Linked DNA regions of Thioclava sp. GXIMD2076. The protein of the gene in region 1 interacts with the protein of each later gene in a pairwise test. Links are inferred from orthologs where the notes say so. Each region holds a gene or a part of one and is shown on either strand. Other genes may lie near its edges.

Region 1 (8,619 bases):
CGGGACCGTGACGCCGAAGGGATCGGTGATGTCGGTCGACTGGACCGCCCTCGACCCGCATGACACCTCGATGAGTGCGGCGATGAAGCTGATGCGTGCGAGTGATGTCGAGAGCGCGATCAAGGCCGGTGAGGACTATATCACGCCCGCGCAGAACCTTGTGGTCGCCGACCAGAAAGAAGTCGGGCGGGTGCTGATCGGCGCGATCCCCAAGCGCGATCCGCAAAACCAGACCGAAGGCCGCATGCCCTCCGCGGGCTGGCTGCCGGAAAACCGCTGGTCGGGCCGCCTGCCCTATGCCGACAACCCGCGCGAGATCAATCCGGCCGATGGCGTCGTGATGAACACCAATAACAAGGTCACCGACACGAAATTTCCCGCAAATGTCACCTTCGACTGGGGTGATAGCCAGCGTATCCAGCGTCTGACGAAACTGTTGAGCGACCGCGAGGTGCATTCGCGCGAGAGCTTCATGTCGGCCCAGCTCGACACCGTCAGCCCTGCGGCGCGCAACCTGCTGCCGCTGGTCGGGGCCGATCTGTGGTATACCGGCACACCTGCTCCCGATGGCACGCCCGATCGCCTGCGCCAGCGCGCGCTCGAGCTGCTGGCGGCATGGGATGGCGAGATGTCCGAGCATCTTCCCGAGCCACTGATCTATGCCGCGTGGATGCGCGAGCTGCAATCGCGGCTGATCCGCGACGAGCTGGGTCCACTGGCCGACAAGTTCACAGCCCTCGATCCGCTCTTTATCGAGCGCGTCTTCCGCAATAGTCAGGGCGCGGCGCACTGGTGCAATATCATCCAGTCGGGCACGCAGGAAACCTGTGCCCAGATCGCCAAAACCTCGCTTGATGCCGCCCTTCTTGACCTCAAGGAGAAATACGGCCCCAACATCGAAAGCTGGCGCTGGGGGGATGCGCATGAGGCGCATCAGGATCATCCGGTCCTGAAGAACATGCCCCTGATCGGCTGGTTCGCCAATATCCGGCAGTCCTCCTCGGGCGGTGATTTCACGCTGATGCGCGGCAAGACCATCGGCACGGGCCCCGAGCCCTATACCAATGTTCAGGCGGCAGGTTATCGCGGCGTCTATGATCTGGCCGATCCGGACAGCTCTGTCTTCATCACCGCAACCGGTCAGTCGGGCCATCCCTTCTCGCGCCACTATGACGACCTGTCGGAGTTGTGGCGGCGCGGGGAATATATCCCGATGTCGCTTGATCCGGCGCTTGCGCGAGCCGCTGCGGCAGGCATCACCAAATTGGTTCCCGCCAGCTGACATTGGATAAAAAAGGCGCGGCAAAATGCTTGCCGCGCCTTTTTGATGTTCTTGTATAACTGTGCGCTACAGGGCGTTGTAACGGCCCTTCTGCGAGCCTGTCCATTCGACCTGCAGCACCCAGCCTTCCTTGGTCTGGGCCTCTTCGCGGACAACATTTTCCGCATGCAGCCACGCATGACGGCGGCCTTCCGCGAATGGGAGAACGATTTCCTCGCTTATCCGCTCCTCGCCGAGCAGTTTCTCGATTAACAGAAGAAGTGCCTCAAACCCTTCGCCTGTCAGCGCCGAAATCGCGCAGACATCCTCACGGCGCTCGGCCTGCAGCGCCGTTGCGGCATGGGTCTCCTCGCTCAGAAGATCGAGTTTGTTCCAGACCTCGATGAACGGCACATCCTCGTCGACTTTGAGCTTCTCGAGAATGTCTTCCACATCCGCGGCTTGCGCGTCGCTCTGCGGATGCGAGATGTCACGCACATGCAAGATCAGATCTGCTTCGAGCACTTCTTCCAGCGTCGCACGGAAAGCGGCGACCAACTGGTGGGGCAACTCGGAAATAAATCCCACCGTATCCGACAGGATGACCTTGCGCCCCGAGGGCAGCGTCACCCCGCGCATCGTGGGATCGAGCGTGGCAAAGAGCATATCTTTTGCCAGCACATCCGCACCCGTTACCTTGTTGAAAAGGGTCGACTTTCCGGCGTTTGTATAGCCCACGAGCGCGATGATCGGAAATGGCACCTTGCGGCGTGAGGCCCGATGAAGCTCGCGGGTTTTGACAACCTTGGCCAACTGCCGGCGGATACGCACCATCTGCTCGTCAATCGCTCGACGGTCAGCTTCGATCTGTGTCTCGCCGGGACCACCGACGAACCCGAGCCCGCCACGCTGACGCTCGAGGTGGGTCCATGCCCGCACAAGCCGCGTCCGCTGATAGCTGAGCGCTGCGAGTTCAACCTGCAACACACCCTCACGGGTGCGGGCGCGATCGGCAAAAATCTCGAGAATCAAACCGGTTCGGTCAAGAAGTTTAACCTTCCATTCCTTTTCGAGATTGCGCTGCTGGACCGGCGTCACTGGCCCATCTACCAGCACGAGATCGATCTCCAGATCGTGGAGCTTCTGCCCGAGCTCATCCATCTTGCCAGTGCCAAAAAGATGTCCGGCATGCGGCTTGGGCAAGCGGACGATTTCGGAACCGACCACATCGAGATCGGGCAAAGCGGCGGCCAGAGCCACCGCCTCTGCGAGCCCGTGCTCAGGCAAACGCATCCCGTCCCCGGTTTTGAGGTCAGGATGCAGCACATAGGCCCGCGTCAGGACCTTATCTTGGGAAATAGTATCGCTCAAATCGGACTCAGTCGTCGCCTTCATACAAGGAAATCGGCTGCCCCGGCATGATCGTCGAGATCGCATGCTTGTAGACAAGCTGGGATTGGCCGTCGCGGCGCAGAAGGACGCAGAAGTTATCGAACCAAGTGATAACCCCCTGCAGTTTCACACCATTGATCAAGAAGATCGTGACCGGGATTTTGGTCTTCCGGACATGGTTCAGAAACGCGTCCTGCAGGTTTTGTTTATCGGCAGCCATTTTATTTTGCCTTTTCTTTTAGCATTTCGGGGACGTTGGCTCGTCCCACTCTGGCCCGAGTATGCTCAAGTTAACGCGAGTTTCCACCCCAAATCGGCATCGACGCTGCATCGGTTGAAAAACGTGCCCATAAAGCACTCATTTTCGCCACAGCTCTGGATTGAACAGCGCGATAATCGCCAAAGTTTCAAGCCTTCCCAACACCATAGCCCCTGCAAGAATAGCTTTCGCGGCTGTGCTCAAATCCCCCCAAGCCAGCGGAAAATCCCCCGCGACTGCGGTCAGCGGGCCGGTATTGGACAAAGCCGCGATCGTAAAGATCATGGCCGGATCGAAATCGAGGCCGGTATAGGAGATCGCGACCATGACCACGGCAATCGAGATCGCGAAGAGCATGAAGAAGATCCAGGCCACGAACGCGCCCTTGCGGCGCAATCTGCGCGCCGCCTGCCCGCCGCCGCCGACCGAGCTCGGATAAAGCAGTAGATCCAGTTCCCGCTCGCCATGGCGGATCAGGGCATAGACCCGCAGCAGACGCACTCCGCCCGCAGTTGTCGCGATGCCACCGCCAATGATGGCCAGCCCCGACAAAATGAGCCCGGGGGTGCCAAGTCCTGCCCAGGCGCGGGCATCTTCCCAACCGCTCGATTCAAATCCGGTCGTGGTCAGGAAGGAAAGCGTGGTAAACAGCCCCCCCCAAATCGTCCGGAGCACGACCAGAAGTCCCGGATGGTTATCCGTATCCAGCGCGGCCATCCAGTGGCGGAAAAACAGCACCACGACGGTCAGAAAAACGATCATCGCCGCAAGTCGAAGTTCGGGATCGTCGCGCAACTGTTTGGTTGCACGCATTTCTCCATCCCCGGGCCAGAACCGGCGCGACAATGCGGGAAGGAAGAAGACGAAGATGATCACCTCGGTCAGCACCGAATTCTGCCCGGATGCCAAAGAACTGGTCGGGAGGATACCGGAGGTCGCCAACGTAGACATGGCGGCACAGAGCGCAATCAGATTATCTTCACCCGAGATACGAAGAAGAACCCATAACGCACCGGTAAGTCCGGCATAAACAGGAAGCAGCTGCAGTGCGAAATCCACTAGCCTATCGCGCGAGACAACGCCGCGCTGGCTGCCGCGAAGGTTTACATCCTTCACCTCGCCACCAGGACCGCCAGCAAAGAAGATCTCGAAGCCGCCCACACGCAAGGGAGCGAGCACGGCGATGGTCATCACCAGCATGAAATAACCACCCGACCAGCCGACCATCGCGCGCCACAGATGTAGCGACGGAGGGAGCCTCGCCGGACTGTAGAGCGTGCCGCCCGTCGTCGTAAAGGCCGAGACCATCTCCCACCACGCGTTGAAGAGCGATGTATCCCGCATCACCTCATGAAAGGGGATCGCGAGAATAAGCGGCATTACGGTAAACGCGCCAACCATGGTCAGAAGCGATGACCGCTCGCGAGGACCCCGTCGGTTTGCCACTGTTGCCAGAGACAACAGCATGAAAACAAAAAGAAGGAGCGTTCCGGTATAGAAGAACGGCCGCGCGACTTCGTGCTGGTGGAGCGTCAGCGCGTGCATTGCCGGCACATACATCATCAGGCCGGACACAGCGACCAGAATGACGAAAAGCGGCAGATTACGCAGATTGGACCGCATTGGCGGGTCCTCAGAAGTAATCGATGGAGACCTGCAACAGGCGCTCCACTTCGGCCACATCATCGGCCAACGCGAAGAGTACGATCACATCGCCTTCCTCAATCCGCGTATCGGCACGCGGGCGAACCACGACCTTTTCGCCCTTCTTCAGCCCCCCCATCAGCACGCCTTCGGGAAAATCGATATCTCTCAGCAGCTTCCCCGACAAAGGTGACGTGCCCAAAACCTGTGCTTCGATCACTTCCGCCTCGGCATCCCCGATCGAATAGATCTGGCGGACGCGGCCATGACGGATGTGGCGCAGGATGGACGATACGGTAGTGGCGCGCGGGTTGATCTGCGCATCAATCCCCAGCGGCTCCATCATCGGGATCAGTGTCGGGTCATTGACCAGCGTGATCGCCATCTTGCACCCGGCCTGCTTGGCACGCACCGCGACCAGAAGATTGGTTTTATCATCATCGGTTACGGCAAGAACTGCATCTGTCGAGGCAACATTGGCCTCCTCGAGCAGCTCCTGTGACATGCCATCACCATGCAGAACAATAGTGCGCTCGAGCGAATCCGCGGCTTTCTCGGCACGCTCGCGCGACATCTCGATAATCTTGGCGCGTGTCCGGTCGCTTCGCGCCTCCAGCTTCTTGGCCACTGCCAGACCGACATTCCCACCGCCAATGATCAGGATACGCTCCTGTTTATGGACGTTCTTGCCGAATATCTCGAGCGTGCGCGAAACATCGTCGCGATGCGAACAGATATAGATCTGATCGCCGGAAAACAGCTGGTCATTCGGTTCCGGCGCAAAAAGCCGACCTTCGCGGCGCACCCCCACAACGATGGCGCGCAACGTCGAGAAAAGATCGGTAAGCTGACGCAGCGGCGTCGAAAGAACAGGGCAATCGTCATGCAGTACGATCCCCATCAGCCGCAGCTCGTCTTCCATGAAACTTTCGGTATCAAAGGTCGCCGGTGCCAGAAGCCTGCGCAATGCCGCCTCGGCAACCTCGCGCTCGGGGCTGATGATCACATCGATCGGCAACTGGTCACGGCGGTAGATATCGCGATATTCAGGGTTGAGATAGCTCTGCGACCGCAGGCGGGCAATCTTGCGCGTGATCCCGAAGACCGATTGCGCCACCTGACAGGTCACCATATTGACCTCATCCGAATGGGTTGCGGCAATAATCAGGTCGCAATCGCGCGCACCAGCCGCCTCGAGAACGTCAGGATGCGAGGCAAACCCTACGGTGCCCTGCACATCCAGCATATCGGAGGCCCGCCGCACCAGTTCGGGATTGCTATCCACCACCGTCACGTCATTGCGCTCGCCCGACAGATGCCGCGCGATCTGCCAACCGACCTGACCGGCCCCACAAATAATCACCCTCATGCGACCCTCCGCAACTCGTTGGTCTCGGTTTTATGCGGCAGCGCGGCAAGGGTCAATCACCCCGACCTATCGCGCCCTATTCCGCATCTTCCTCGATCCGCGCCATCCGGCCACCGGACTTGACGCCGGTCACGACGCCGAGCGATTTCAGTTTACGGTGCAACGCTGAACGCTCCATGCCTACAAAATTCGCCGTGCGGGAAATATTGCCGCCAAACCGGTTGATCTGGGTCAGAAGATACTCGCGCTCGAACAGTTCGCGCGCCTCGCGCAACGGCAATGTCGCCAGCTGGCCCGACAGCACGATGCGGCTCGATTCCGTCTCCACAGGCTGGTCACCCTGCAGCTCGCGCGCCTCGATCTCGCCCGTGCCATCGCCGAGGATCAGCAGTCGTTCGATCACATTGCGCAGCTGGCGGATATTACCCGGCCATTCCATCGTCTGCATCATCGCCAGCGCATCGCCCGACAATTTGCGCAGCGGCAGCCCCTGCGTCTCGTTGAACTGCACGAGGAAATACTCGGCCAGAAGCGCCAGATCCTCACGCCGGTCAGCGAGGCCGGGAACCGCGATCGGCACGACATTCAGCCGGTCATAGAGCTCCTGACGGAAGCGGCCCGAGGCGATCTCTACGGTGAGATCGCGTGTGGTGGAGCTGATCACGCGCAGATCTACCCGCACCTTATCGGCCCCGCCAACGCGCAGGAACTGCTGCTCGGTGAGGACACGCAGGATTTTCGACTGCGTGCCAAGCGGCATTTCCGCGACTTCGTCGAAATAGACAACGCCGCCATGCGCCTGTTCAAGCAGGCCTTTCTCGATCCCGCGCTCGGGCGTCTCGCGGCCAAACAAAACCTCTTCCATACGGTCAGGCTCGATGGAGGCCGAGTTGACGGTGATAAAAGGAGCGGTCGCACGGGTGGAGAGTTGATGGATATAGCGCGCAGCCGTCTCCTTGCCAGACCCCGGCTCCCCGGTCAGCATCACGCGACCATTGGATTTTGTAACCTTATCAAGCTGATCTCGGAGCTTCTTGAAAGCGGCACTCTCGCCCAGCATCTCGCCCGTCTGCATGTCGCGGCGCTTGAGCGTGGAATTCTCGCGGCGCAGCCTCGATGTTTCCATCGCGCGTGAAACAACTACCAACAACTGGTCGATATTGAAAGGTTTTTCGATGAAATCATAAGCACCCTGCTTGATCGCGGCCACAGCGATCTCGACATTGCCATGCCCCGAAATGATAATGATCGGAATATCGGGATTGTCCCGCTTCGTCGTCTTCAGAATATCGATCCCGTCCATCCGGCTATCCTTCAGCCAGATATCGAGGATCATGAGGGCCGGAGGCTCGGCATTGACGGCCTCCATACATTCATCGGAATTCGACGCCATCCGGGTCGAAAAGCCTTCGTCCTGAAGAATTTCGGAAATTAGTTCCCGAATATCCTTTTCGTCGTCGACAATCAGAATATCGCTCATGTCAGCTCACTATCCTTGATGGCGCGCACTGCCGCGTGGGCACGAGGCAGGCGGATTTCGGCAAGGGCGCCCGAATGGGCACCTGGGTGAAATGGCGGCGCATCCCGAAGCATCAAAGTGCCGCCATGCTCTTCGATGATTTTCTTTACAATAGAGAGCCCTAGCCCCGTTCCTTTGGAGCGGGTGGTTACATAGGGCTCGAACAGACGGGAGCGGTCTTCGGGCAAGCCCACCCCGTTATCCATGATCTGCAAGGTTATGAATTCCGGCTGAACACTCATGAGCACGCGAACCTCTGGTGCATAGCCCTCTTCCACGCCTTTTTCATAAAGCGTTTCAACCGCTTCTCCTGCATTCTTGATCAGGTTTGTCACCGCTTGCCCGATCATCGTCTGATCCAGCTCGACCAGAAGCGGACCATCGGGCAGCTCGGCACTCAGCTCTGCGCCGTGCAGCGCGCCTTCCTGAATGGTGATCGCATCCCGCAGAAGCGCCACCAAATCGACCTCACGGCGATCAGGCTCGGGCATCCGCGCGAATTTGGAAAACTCGTCAACAATACGACGCAAGTCATTGGTCTGACGGATGATCACACCAGTCAGCTGCTCCAGCGCGGGCTCGTCCTCACCCACATGCCTGCGGAACTTGCGCTTGATCCGTTCGGCCGATAGCTGGATCGGCGTCAGCGGATTCTTGATCTCGTGGGCGATCCGGCGGGCCACATCTCCCCATGCGGCCATGCGCTGGGCCGAAACAAGCTCGGTGACATCCTCGAAGGCGATCACATAGCCCTCGCGCAGACCGTCCTCGCGTAGACGAAGTGCAACGCGGACCAGAAGACTCTCGAGTTTCCCGAAGCGAGATACCCGAACCTCCTCCTGCACCACATCCTGAACGGCACTATGCAAGCGTCTGAAAAGATCAGAGAATTCCGGAACAGCTTCGTCAATCATCCGCTGATGGTCGGCAAGGTTGTCCAGATCCAGAAGTTTCGCCGCAGAGCGGTTGATAAAATCGATCCGGCCCGCAGCATCAAGCCCGATCACCCCGGAGGTTACCGAGCCAAGAACGGAATCGAACAGGCGCCGCTGTTCCTCGGTCACCGAGTGACTGGCCATCAGCGCCACCCGCTGGTCTTTAAGCTGGCCCGTCATCTTGTTGAAACTACGCCCCAAAAGCGCGATCTCGTCATCGCCCTCGGCCTCGATTACCCG
Region 2 (8,637 bases), 1.7 Mb from region 1 along the record:
CTTTATAAATTACGTCTGGAACGCAAGAAGTTCCTGTTCCGTGCGTTCCGCAAACGCCGCGAGCTGCGCTCTGTTGCCGATAGAACCCGCGCGATCCGTCCCGATGATATCCTCGTGTTCGTGACCCTGCGCAACGAGCGTATCCGCCTGCCCTATTTCCTGCGCTACTATCGCGAGATGGGCTGCCATCATTTCATCATGGTCGATAACGGCTCGGATGACGGCTCACGCGAATATCTCGCGGCCCAGCCCGATGTCTCTCTCTGGCGCACCGATGCGAGCTACCGGCGCTCGCGCTTCGGGATGGACTGGATCAACCATCTACTGCGCCGCTATGGCACAGGGCATTGGTGCCTGACCGTCGATCCCGACGAATTCTTTATCTTCCCCTTCTGCGATACCCGCACGATCGATGCGCTGACCGACTGGCTTGATACCTACGAGATCCCGCATTTTCCGGCGATGCTGCTGGATATGTATCCCAAGGGTCGGCTCGAGGATCAGCCCTATCAGGAGGGCCAGAACCCGTTCGATATCGCCTGCTGGTTCGATAGCGGCAATTACACGATCAGCAAGAACCATCTGCACCAGAACCTGTGGATACAGGGCGGGCCACGCGCGCGGAAATTCTTTGCCGACGCCCCCGATCAGGCACCCTCGCTCAACAAGATCCCGCTGATCCGCTGGCAGAAGCACTACGTCTATCTCAGCTCGACCCATATGGCCCTGCCCCGCAACCTGAACCTGACCTATGATGAATGGGGCGGCGAACGGACCTCAGGCTGCCTGCTCCATGCCAAATTCCTGTCGGTTCTCAACGACAAGGTCGAGGAAGAGATCACCCGCAAACAGCATTATTCGGGCTCGCGCGAATATAAGGCCTATGCCGAAGTGCTGGCCGATGACGGCGAGCTGTGGTGCCGCTGGTCCGAAAAATACATCAACTGGCGCCAGCTGGAAATTCTGGGCCTGATGTCCAAGGGGAACTGGGCATGAGCGTGGGCTTTGTCATGATGTGCCACACGGCACTCGACCGCGCGGCGGAGGTCGCCCGCCACTGGGCGGTGCAGGATGCTCCTGTGGTCATCCATGTCGACAAACGCGTCTCCGCCTCGGCCTATGATGGCATGGTCAAGGCGCTTGCCGAGTTTCCGCATGTCTCGTTCTGCGAGCGCTTCGCCTGTGAATGGGGCACATGGTCGCTGGTAGCCGCGGCGCAGGCGGGGGCCGAGCAGATGCTCGACCGCCACGCAGACGCCCGCCATGTCTATCTGGCCTCTGGCTCCTGCCTGCCGCTGCGCCCGCTCGACGAGCTACGCGCCTTCCTTGATGCCCGTCCCTGGACCGATTTCATCGAGTCGGTCACCACATCAGAGGTCGGCTGGACACAGGGCGGGCTGGATATGGAACGCTTCACATTGCGCTTCCCCTTCTCGTGGCGCAAACACCGCCGCCTCTTCGATGATTACGTCGCCCTCCAGCGCCGGCTGGGTGTGAACCGCAAGCTTCCCGAAGGGCTCGTGCCGCATATGGGCAGCCAATGGTGGTGTCTGACCCGCAAGACCCTGACCGCGATCCTCAAAGATAAGGACCGTGCCATCTATGACCGCTACTTCAAGAAGGTCTGGATCCCCGACGAGAGCTATTTCCAGTCGCTCGCCCGCATCTATGCCACCTCCATCGAAAGCCGCTCGCTCACCCTGACCAAATTCGATTTTCAGGGCAAACCGCATATCTTCTACGATGACCACCTGCAGCTTCTGCGCCGCTCGGACTGTTTCATGGCGCGCAAGATCTGGCCCAAGGCGGACCGGCTCTATTCGACCTTCCTGCGTGTCAAGAAACCCGCCGAGAAGATTGCCGAGCCGAACCCGTCCAAGATCGACCGGCTGTTTACCAAAGCGGTTGAACGCCGGACGCGCGGTCGACCCGGCCTCTATATGCAGTCGCGTTTTCCGCATCGCGACCACGAGAACGGCAAGACCGCTGGCCCCTATTCGCTGTTTCAGGGGTTCTCCGACCTTTACGAGAATTTCGAGGGCTGGCTGTCGAAACATGTGGCCGGACGCGTGCACGGGCGGCTTTTTGCGCCTTGGGGGGTGGAGTTTGCGGGCCGTGACCCGATGTTCAACGGCTGCCTGCCCGCCAATAAGGAGATCCGTGACCATGCTCCGCAGGCCTTCCTGACCAACCTGCTCTGGAACGCGCGCGGCGAGCGGCAGTGTTTCATGATGAGCGCCAAGGACAATCAGGCGCTTGGCTGGTTCACCGCAACCGATCCCAATGCGCAGATCTCGATCATCACGGGCGCCTGGGCCATCCCGCTTTTCCGCTCGACCGAACCCTTTTCGGTGGTGCGCAAAGAGGCCGCATGGCTGCAGAAGAACGAGCTGGCCGAGCTGGAGATCCTGCGGTCTATGTATGTGAAGGCACGGGTGCGGTTCTGGAACCTGCAGGAATATCTGGAAAATCCGACCGAGCATATGCAGACCATCATCGACGAGATCAGCCCGCGCTCGGCGCGCCGCATCACCGAGATGCCACAGATGGTGGACCTGACCGGCTTCGGGCAATTCCTGCAGAACCTCAAGAACCAAGGCATGCAGCCGCAACTGATGGGGGATTTCTCTATCGTGAGTTCTCCCGACTCCCTGACATCGCGCCGCAAGCGCGCTCCATTATTGAAGTGATCCTATGGCAAATTTCGAAAGCTTCGTCATTCTGGCCGAGATGCGCACCGGCTCCAACCTGCTGGAAGCGGCCATCAATATGCTGCCCGATACCCATTGCCATGGCGAGGCCTTCAACCCTGTCCTGATTGGCTATCCCAACAAGGCCGAACTGTTGGGCGTCAGCAAGGCCACGCGCGATGCCGACCCCAAGGAGCTGTGGAAAAAGATCCGCAAGGCGCCGGGTCTGAACGGCTGCCGCTATTTCCACGAACATGATCCGCGCGTGCTCGGGCCGATGCTCAACGACCCCAAATGCGCCAAGATCGTGCTGACCCGCAATCCGATCGAAAGCTATGTCAGCCTGAAGATCGCGCGCTCGACCGGTCAGTGGAAGCTTGGCGATGCCAAGCACCGCCGCGTGGCACAAGCCGAGTTTGATGCGGTGGAATTCGAGGACCATCTCGAGGCACTGCAGAATTTCCAGATCAAGATAATGAACGCGCTTCAGGTCTCGGGCCAGAGCGCCTTCTATATCGATTACGAGGATGCGCAGGATATCGAGGTGCTCAACGGATTGGCCAAATGGCTGGGCGTGGCCGATGGCCCCGATGCCCTACCCGACAGTCTGGTCGTGCAGAATCCCGAAGGGTTGGAGGAGAAGGTCACGAATTTCGCGCAGATGGAGGCCTCACTCGCCCGTCTGGACCGGTTCAACCTCTCACGCACCCCCAATTTCGAGCCCCGCCGCGGGCCGAATGTGCCGGGTTTCATCGGGACCAGCTCCGGCAAGGCCGGCCTGCTTTATATGCCGCTACGCCCTGCCTCCGATGTGGAGCTGCGCGGCTGGATGGGGACATTGGGCGACATCACCGAAGGTTTCTCGCAAAAGACCCTGCGACAGTGGAAACGCCAGACCCCGCAGCATCGTAGCTTCACCGTGTTGCGCCATCCGGTGATGCGGGTGCATCTGGCCTTTATCGCTCTCCTGGATTGGGACAATTTCGCCCAGACCCGCGAGGCGCTGCGCATGACCTACAAACTGCCCTTGCCCAAGGACGGACAGTCGCTCGATCTGACGGCCCATCGCGCTGCCTTGCTGGAGTTTGCGCTCTGGTTGAAATCCAGCCTCAACAGTCAGACCAGCCTGCCTGTGCACCAGCTCTGGGCGAGCCAGTCGACCATGCTGCAGGCCTTTGCCAGCTTTGCTACGCCAGACCTGCTGGTGCGCGAGGACCGGATGGCCACGGACCTGCCCTATCTCCTGAAAACGGTGGGGCTGGACAGCAAAGCGCCCCTGCCGGTGTCCGATCAGGGGCGTGTCGCCTTGGCCGACCTTTATTCGGCAGAGCTGGAACAGGCGGTGAAAGACGCCTATTCCCGTGATTACATGCAGTTCGGCTTCACCGACTGGACGGACTAGGCCGCAAGCCCATGCGTGGTGGTCAATACGCCATGCAGGGCAGCCGGATCGGTGTTGGAGCGCAGTTTTTTGCAGGTGTCTTCATTGCGCATCGTGCGCGACACGAGCGCCAACGCTTTCAGGTGGTCCACGCCCGAGCTTTTGGGTGCCAGAAGGCCAAAGACCAGATCCACAGGCTGGCGGTCCACCGCATCGAAATCGAGCGGTTTTTCCAGACGCATGAACACGCCCACAACGTGATCCAGCCCGTGCAGACGCGCATGCGGCAGCGCGACACCATGGCCCACACCGGTCGGCCCTAGGCTTTCGCGCTCCTGCAGCGCATCCACGATAACCGCGGCATCAAGCCCGTAAGCCTGTGCCGCGATATCTGCCAGATCCTGAAACAGACGCTTTTTGCTAGCCACATTGGCAACCGCGCGAACGGCTGACGGGCGAAGCAGAGAGGATAGATCCATCGGTCCTTTTTCCGCGCCTTTCGGAGATCAGGCGCTTACTTGCTGTGACGGGGGTCAATCCAGCCAATATTGCCATCTTCACGCTGATAGACAACATTAACCCCGCCATGTTTTTCGTTGCGGAAGACCAAAAGCGGCTTATGGGCGAGCTCCATCTGCATCACCGCATCACCGACAGAGAGGGTCTGAACCCGCGTCTCCATCTCCGCCACGATCATGGGCGCATCGCCCCCTTCCGCACCGGTCGATTCGTCTTCCTCTTCCGGTGCCAGCACATAAAGCCCTGCCGCTTCGAATTCAACTGCGGTGGTGCGTGCCGCCTGATGGTCTTTCAGCCGGCGCTTATGGCGGCGCAGCTGTTTATCCATTTTTTCCTGAAGGGCGTCGAAGGCAGCATAGACCTCGGTCGCTACGCCTTTGGCCTGCGCAGTCAGACCCGTGGACAGGTGCACGGTCGCTTCGCAGATATACTCATGCGCGTTTTTCGAAAACACGACGGTGGCATCGGTCGGTCGTTGAGAATATTTCTCGACCGTGCTGCCCAGCTCGGTTTTGACATGGGTCTGCAGAGCTTCACCGATATCAAGCTGTTTGCCGCTAATTTGGTAACGCATGGCGTCTCCTTCCTTTATGACTGACCAACGGTGCTCGGCACCATATTTACAGTCGGTTAAATTCTGTGAGGGGGCACACCTTTCCTGCTCGTTCCCGACATCGGGCAAGGAAAAAAGCGGACCGGGCAGCCACCGTGAGGGCTGCGCAAAGCATCGGGAATATGATGACCAGATCACGCATTTGATTACATTTGGGAACGATCCCAAGGGGAAGTCAACGGGTGATCGTCGCCGCATTGCAGCACATGACAGCCATGTGACGGCACGTTCTTACGGCCTCACATCGCTGTAAAATCCGCCAGTTACTGGAAGCGGAAATCCTGACCGAGATAGACGCGACGGACGTCCTCGTTATTGACGACCTCTTCCGTCGTGCCCGACATGAGCACCTGACCATCGTGCAGGATGTAGGCGCGATCAACGATTTCAAGTGTTTCACGCACGTTATGATCGGTGATCAGCACCCCGATGCCACGCTCTTTCAACTGCGCCACCAGATGGCGGATATCGCCCACCGCGATCGGGTCGACGCCCGCGAAGGGCTCGTCGAGCAGCAGATATTTCGGGTCCGCTGCGAGGCAGCGCGCGATTTCGCAGCGGCGGCGTTCGCCCCCCGAAAGCGCCAGAGCGGGCGAATTGCGCAGATGTTCGATCGAGAAATCGCTTAGCAATTCCTCGAGCCGTTCACGGCGGCGGTGACGGTCCTCCACCGCTATTTCCAAAACGGCCATAATATTTTGCTCGACCGTCAACCCGCGGAAGATCGACGCTTCCTGCGGAAGATAGCCGATTCCGAATCGCGCGCGGCGATACATGGGCAGACCGGTCACGTTGCGACCATCAATGCTCACCTGCCCCGCATCCGGCGTGATCAGCCCCGCGATATTGTAAAAACAGGTGGTCTTGCCCGAACCGTTTGGGCCTAGCAGCGCTACCACCTCGCCACGGTTCAGCCGCAGCGACACATCACGCAGAACCACCTTCTTGCGGTAGCCCTTGCGCAGATTGGTTACGCTCAGCCCATGGCTGGCCGGTTCGAGTGCTGCGTCCATCATTGCCCCCCGGGCGCCAGAATCGTGCGCACGCGCCCGTCCATCTGCCCTGTCCCGGTCGTCAGATCGACCGTCAGCTTGTTACCGGAGAGCGCGTTATCGCCTTGGGTCAGCAGCACATCACCCGTCATGACCAGATTGCCATTGCGCACGTCATAGACCGCATCCTGCGACTTGGCCGCATCACTCGCCGACACCAGCGTAACACCGCCTGAAGCGATCAGCCGGTTGATCTCGCTCTGCGTCTGACCGTATTCCACATGCAGTTCCGCCGCTTTCAGGCGCATATCGTCCTGCACAACGAGAACATTCCCACGGAAGACAGCCTCACCGGTCGACTGGTCGACCTGCAGACTGTCGGAGGTGATCTCCACTGGAGCCTTCGTATTCGTCGACAGCCCGCCAAAATCCACCTGTTGCGCCGCGCCAAGCGACGGGATCGCCATCGAAGCCGCCACAATGATTGCCGTCAAGATTTGCCGCATCACACCACCTTCATTCTTGGGGCTGGTATACCAGCTTCACGCCCTTGGTGAAGAGCAGATTATTGGACCCACCAGGCTCGGGCTGGGAAAGCTCCATCGCACCCGCATCGAGCACCCCCATCGGCGCCTCGCCATGCACCGCACCGGGCGAAAGGACGCGGGTCTGGTCCGTGCTGATCTCGATCAGGTCGGAGCGCATCCGGTAATCGGTCGATGTCTGCATCGCCACACCCTCGCTCAACTCTATCAGATCTTCATCGGGGCGGATCTGACCCGCCGTCGCATTGAGATCGACCACGAGCCCGGACCGTGTCTGGAGCTTGGCCACAAGCTGCTGCACCGAACTCCCGTCGCCATTTCCGGGCTGGAGAATCGCCCGCGAACCGCGCACCGAAAGGGCAGCGCCTTCTTTTGTGACACCGGCATATTCCGGCGCCACCACTTGCGGCTCACGCGCCAGTTCCTCGATATCGACATCGGAATAGGGAATGACCGTGCCCGGCTCCACCCGATGCCCGATCAGGAAGACCGACGACAGCAGAACAAGCGCCGCAAGAGGAAGCAGCGTCTTGGCCCAGGTGACCAGCATGGAATGGCGGTTGTCACGGATCATGGGGGACTGGGATTAGTGATGGAAGATATCGCTCGGCTCGTCCCATCCCAGAAGATCCAGTTGGGCACGGGCGGGCAGGAAGTCGAAACAGGCCTGGGCGAGCTGCAGACGGTCCTCGCGCACGAGACGCGGCAGAAGCCCCGCCTTCAGCTTGTGCAGATGCAGAACATCGGAGGCCGCATATTCTTTCTGCGCCTCGGTCAGAACCGGAGCGCCCCAATCGGAGCTCTGCTGCTGTTTGGAAATATCGACCCCCGCCACCTCTTGCAAAAGCAGTTTCAGGCCATGGCGGTCGGTGAAGGTGCGCACCATCTTCGAGGCGACCTTTGTACAGAACACCGGCGCAGTCACAACACCGAAGGCGTTATAAAGCGCTGCGATGTCGAACCGCGCGAAGTGGAAAAGTTTCTCGATCTCGGGATCGGCCAGCAGGGCACACAGGCGCGGGGCCTCCGTCTGCCCCTTGGCGATCTGGACCAAATGGGCGTTACCGTCGCCGCTACTGAGCTGCACGAGGCACAGGCGGTCCCTGCGCGGATCAAGCCCCATCGTTTCGGTATCAATGGCCACTACCGCGCCAAGATCCAACCCTTCCGGCAGATCTCCCTCATGCAAATGGATCGTCACGGGCAAACTCCTGTCTTTCGCCCCATATAGGCGTTTTCGGAGGAGCTTGCCAATGTAAGCCGCGCACAATGCTTGTGTGGTTTACTAGCTGGACGCGCAAGACTCGCAAATTTCCGCGCATGTCAATCATAAGGACCTGCGCCGTTCCTCAGCTATCTTGGCGGAGAATATCCGACACGAGGATGCTTTTGACGTCTTTGCCCATCACAGTGCGCGCGGTTTCCAACAGAGCCCGACGCAGTTCTGTCATCCTGTCGGTCGAAGTATAGACCCCTTCGAAACCGCCATTATTCGCATGATCGAACAGAACCTGCAGGAAGGAATCGCGCAGTCTTGGCTCGACCGCATAGACGCGCTCCGTGCCACCGACCGGCATCTCGACCGACAGCGACAGGATCACCATCGCGCGAACTCGGGTCGCATCCAGCAGGGGCACAACGAACTGGTTGTTGAGCTTGACGAATTCGGAGGTCGGCACCCCCTCCTCGCCTTCTGCGGCCTCCCCATCCTCGGCGGCGTGCTCTCCCTCGGCTGCGCCATCGCCTTCGGCGCTTGCCGTTTCCTCAGGCGGGGGCGGAGCGGGGCGCAGGAAGAAGCCTGCACCTCCGCCAATCGCAAGCCCGAGGATCACGAAGATGACCGGAAGTAACTTACCCATCTAACTCCCCTCAGAACGGCATGATGATATCGGCGATC

What was found.
Region 2: the proteins of trkA (region 1) and WDB91_RS02465 interact in binary tests that used the Escherichia coli proteins (3 or more experiments, as listed by UniProt). The link is inferred for Thioclava sp. GXIMD2076 from one-to-one orthologs.

Annotation. Positions count from the first base shown.
Region 1 is NZ_CP149932.1:2,145,558-2,154,176, reverse strand. What follows is about bases 3,736-6,560. They hold trkA (Trk system potassium transporter TrkA), read right to left. Parts: upstream 5,926-6,560; coding sequence 4,546-5,925; downstream 3,736-4,545. Other genes in these bases: WDB91_RS10600 (sigma-54 dependent transcriptional regulator), read right to left, coding at 6,002-6,560; WDB91_RS10610 (potassium transporter TrkG), read right to left, coding at 3,736-4,535. Outside these bases: WDB91_RS10625 (penicillin acylase family protein), read left to right, coding at 1-1,282; GTPase HflX, read right to left, coding at 1,349-2,554; RNA chaperone Hfq, read right to left, coding at 2,640-2,873; more of WDB91_RS10610, read right to left, coding at 3,012-3,735; more of WDB91_RS10600, read right to left, coding at 6,561-7,405; WDB91_RS10595 (PAS domain-containing sensor histidine kinase), read right to left, coding at 7,402-8,619. UniProt on the Escherichia coli protein: Part of the constitutive potassium transport systems TrkG and TrkH. May regulate the transport activity of TrkG and TrkH systems. Binds to NAD(+) and NADH.
Region 2 is NZ_CP149932.1:490,470-499,106, forward strand. What follows is about bases 2,820-5,662. They hold WDB91_RS02465 (PTS sugar transporter subunit IIA), read right to left. Parts: upstream 4,551-5,662; coding sequence 4,089-4,550; downstream 2,820-4,088. Other genes in these bases: WDB91_RS02460 (nodulation protein NodH), read left to right, coding at 2,820-4,092; raiA (ribosome-associated translation inhibitor RaiA), read right to left, coding at 4,586-5,164; lptB (LPS export ABC transporter ATP-binding protein), read right to left, coding at 5,467-5,662. In the rest of the region: WDB91_RS02450 (glycosyltransferase family 2 protein), read left to right, coding at 1-996; WDB91_RS02455 (beta-1,6-N-acetylglucosaminyltransferase), read left to right, coding at 993-2,690; more of WDB91_RS02460, read left to right, coding at 2,695-2,819; more of lptB, read right to left, coding at 5,663-6,219; lipopolysaccharide transport periplasmic protein LptA, read right to left, coding at 6,216-6,701; WDB91_RS02485 (hypothetical protein), read right to left, coding at 6,712-7,314; WDB91_RS02490 (ribonuclease D), read right to left, coding at 7,327-7,941; WDB91_RS02495 (flagellar basal body-associated FliL family protein), read right to left, coding at 8,090-8,599; flagellar basal body L-ring protein FlgH, read right to left, coding at 8,610-8,637. UniProt on the Escherichia coli protein: Seems to have a role in regulating nitrogen assimilation.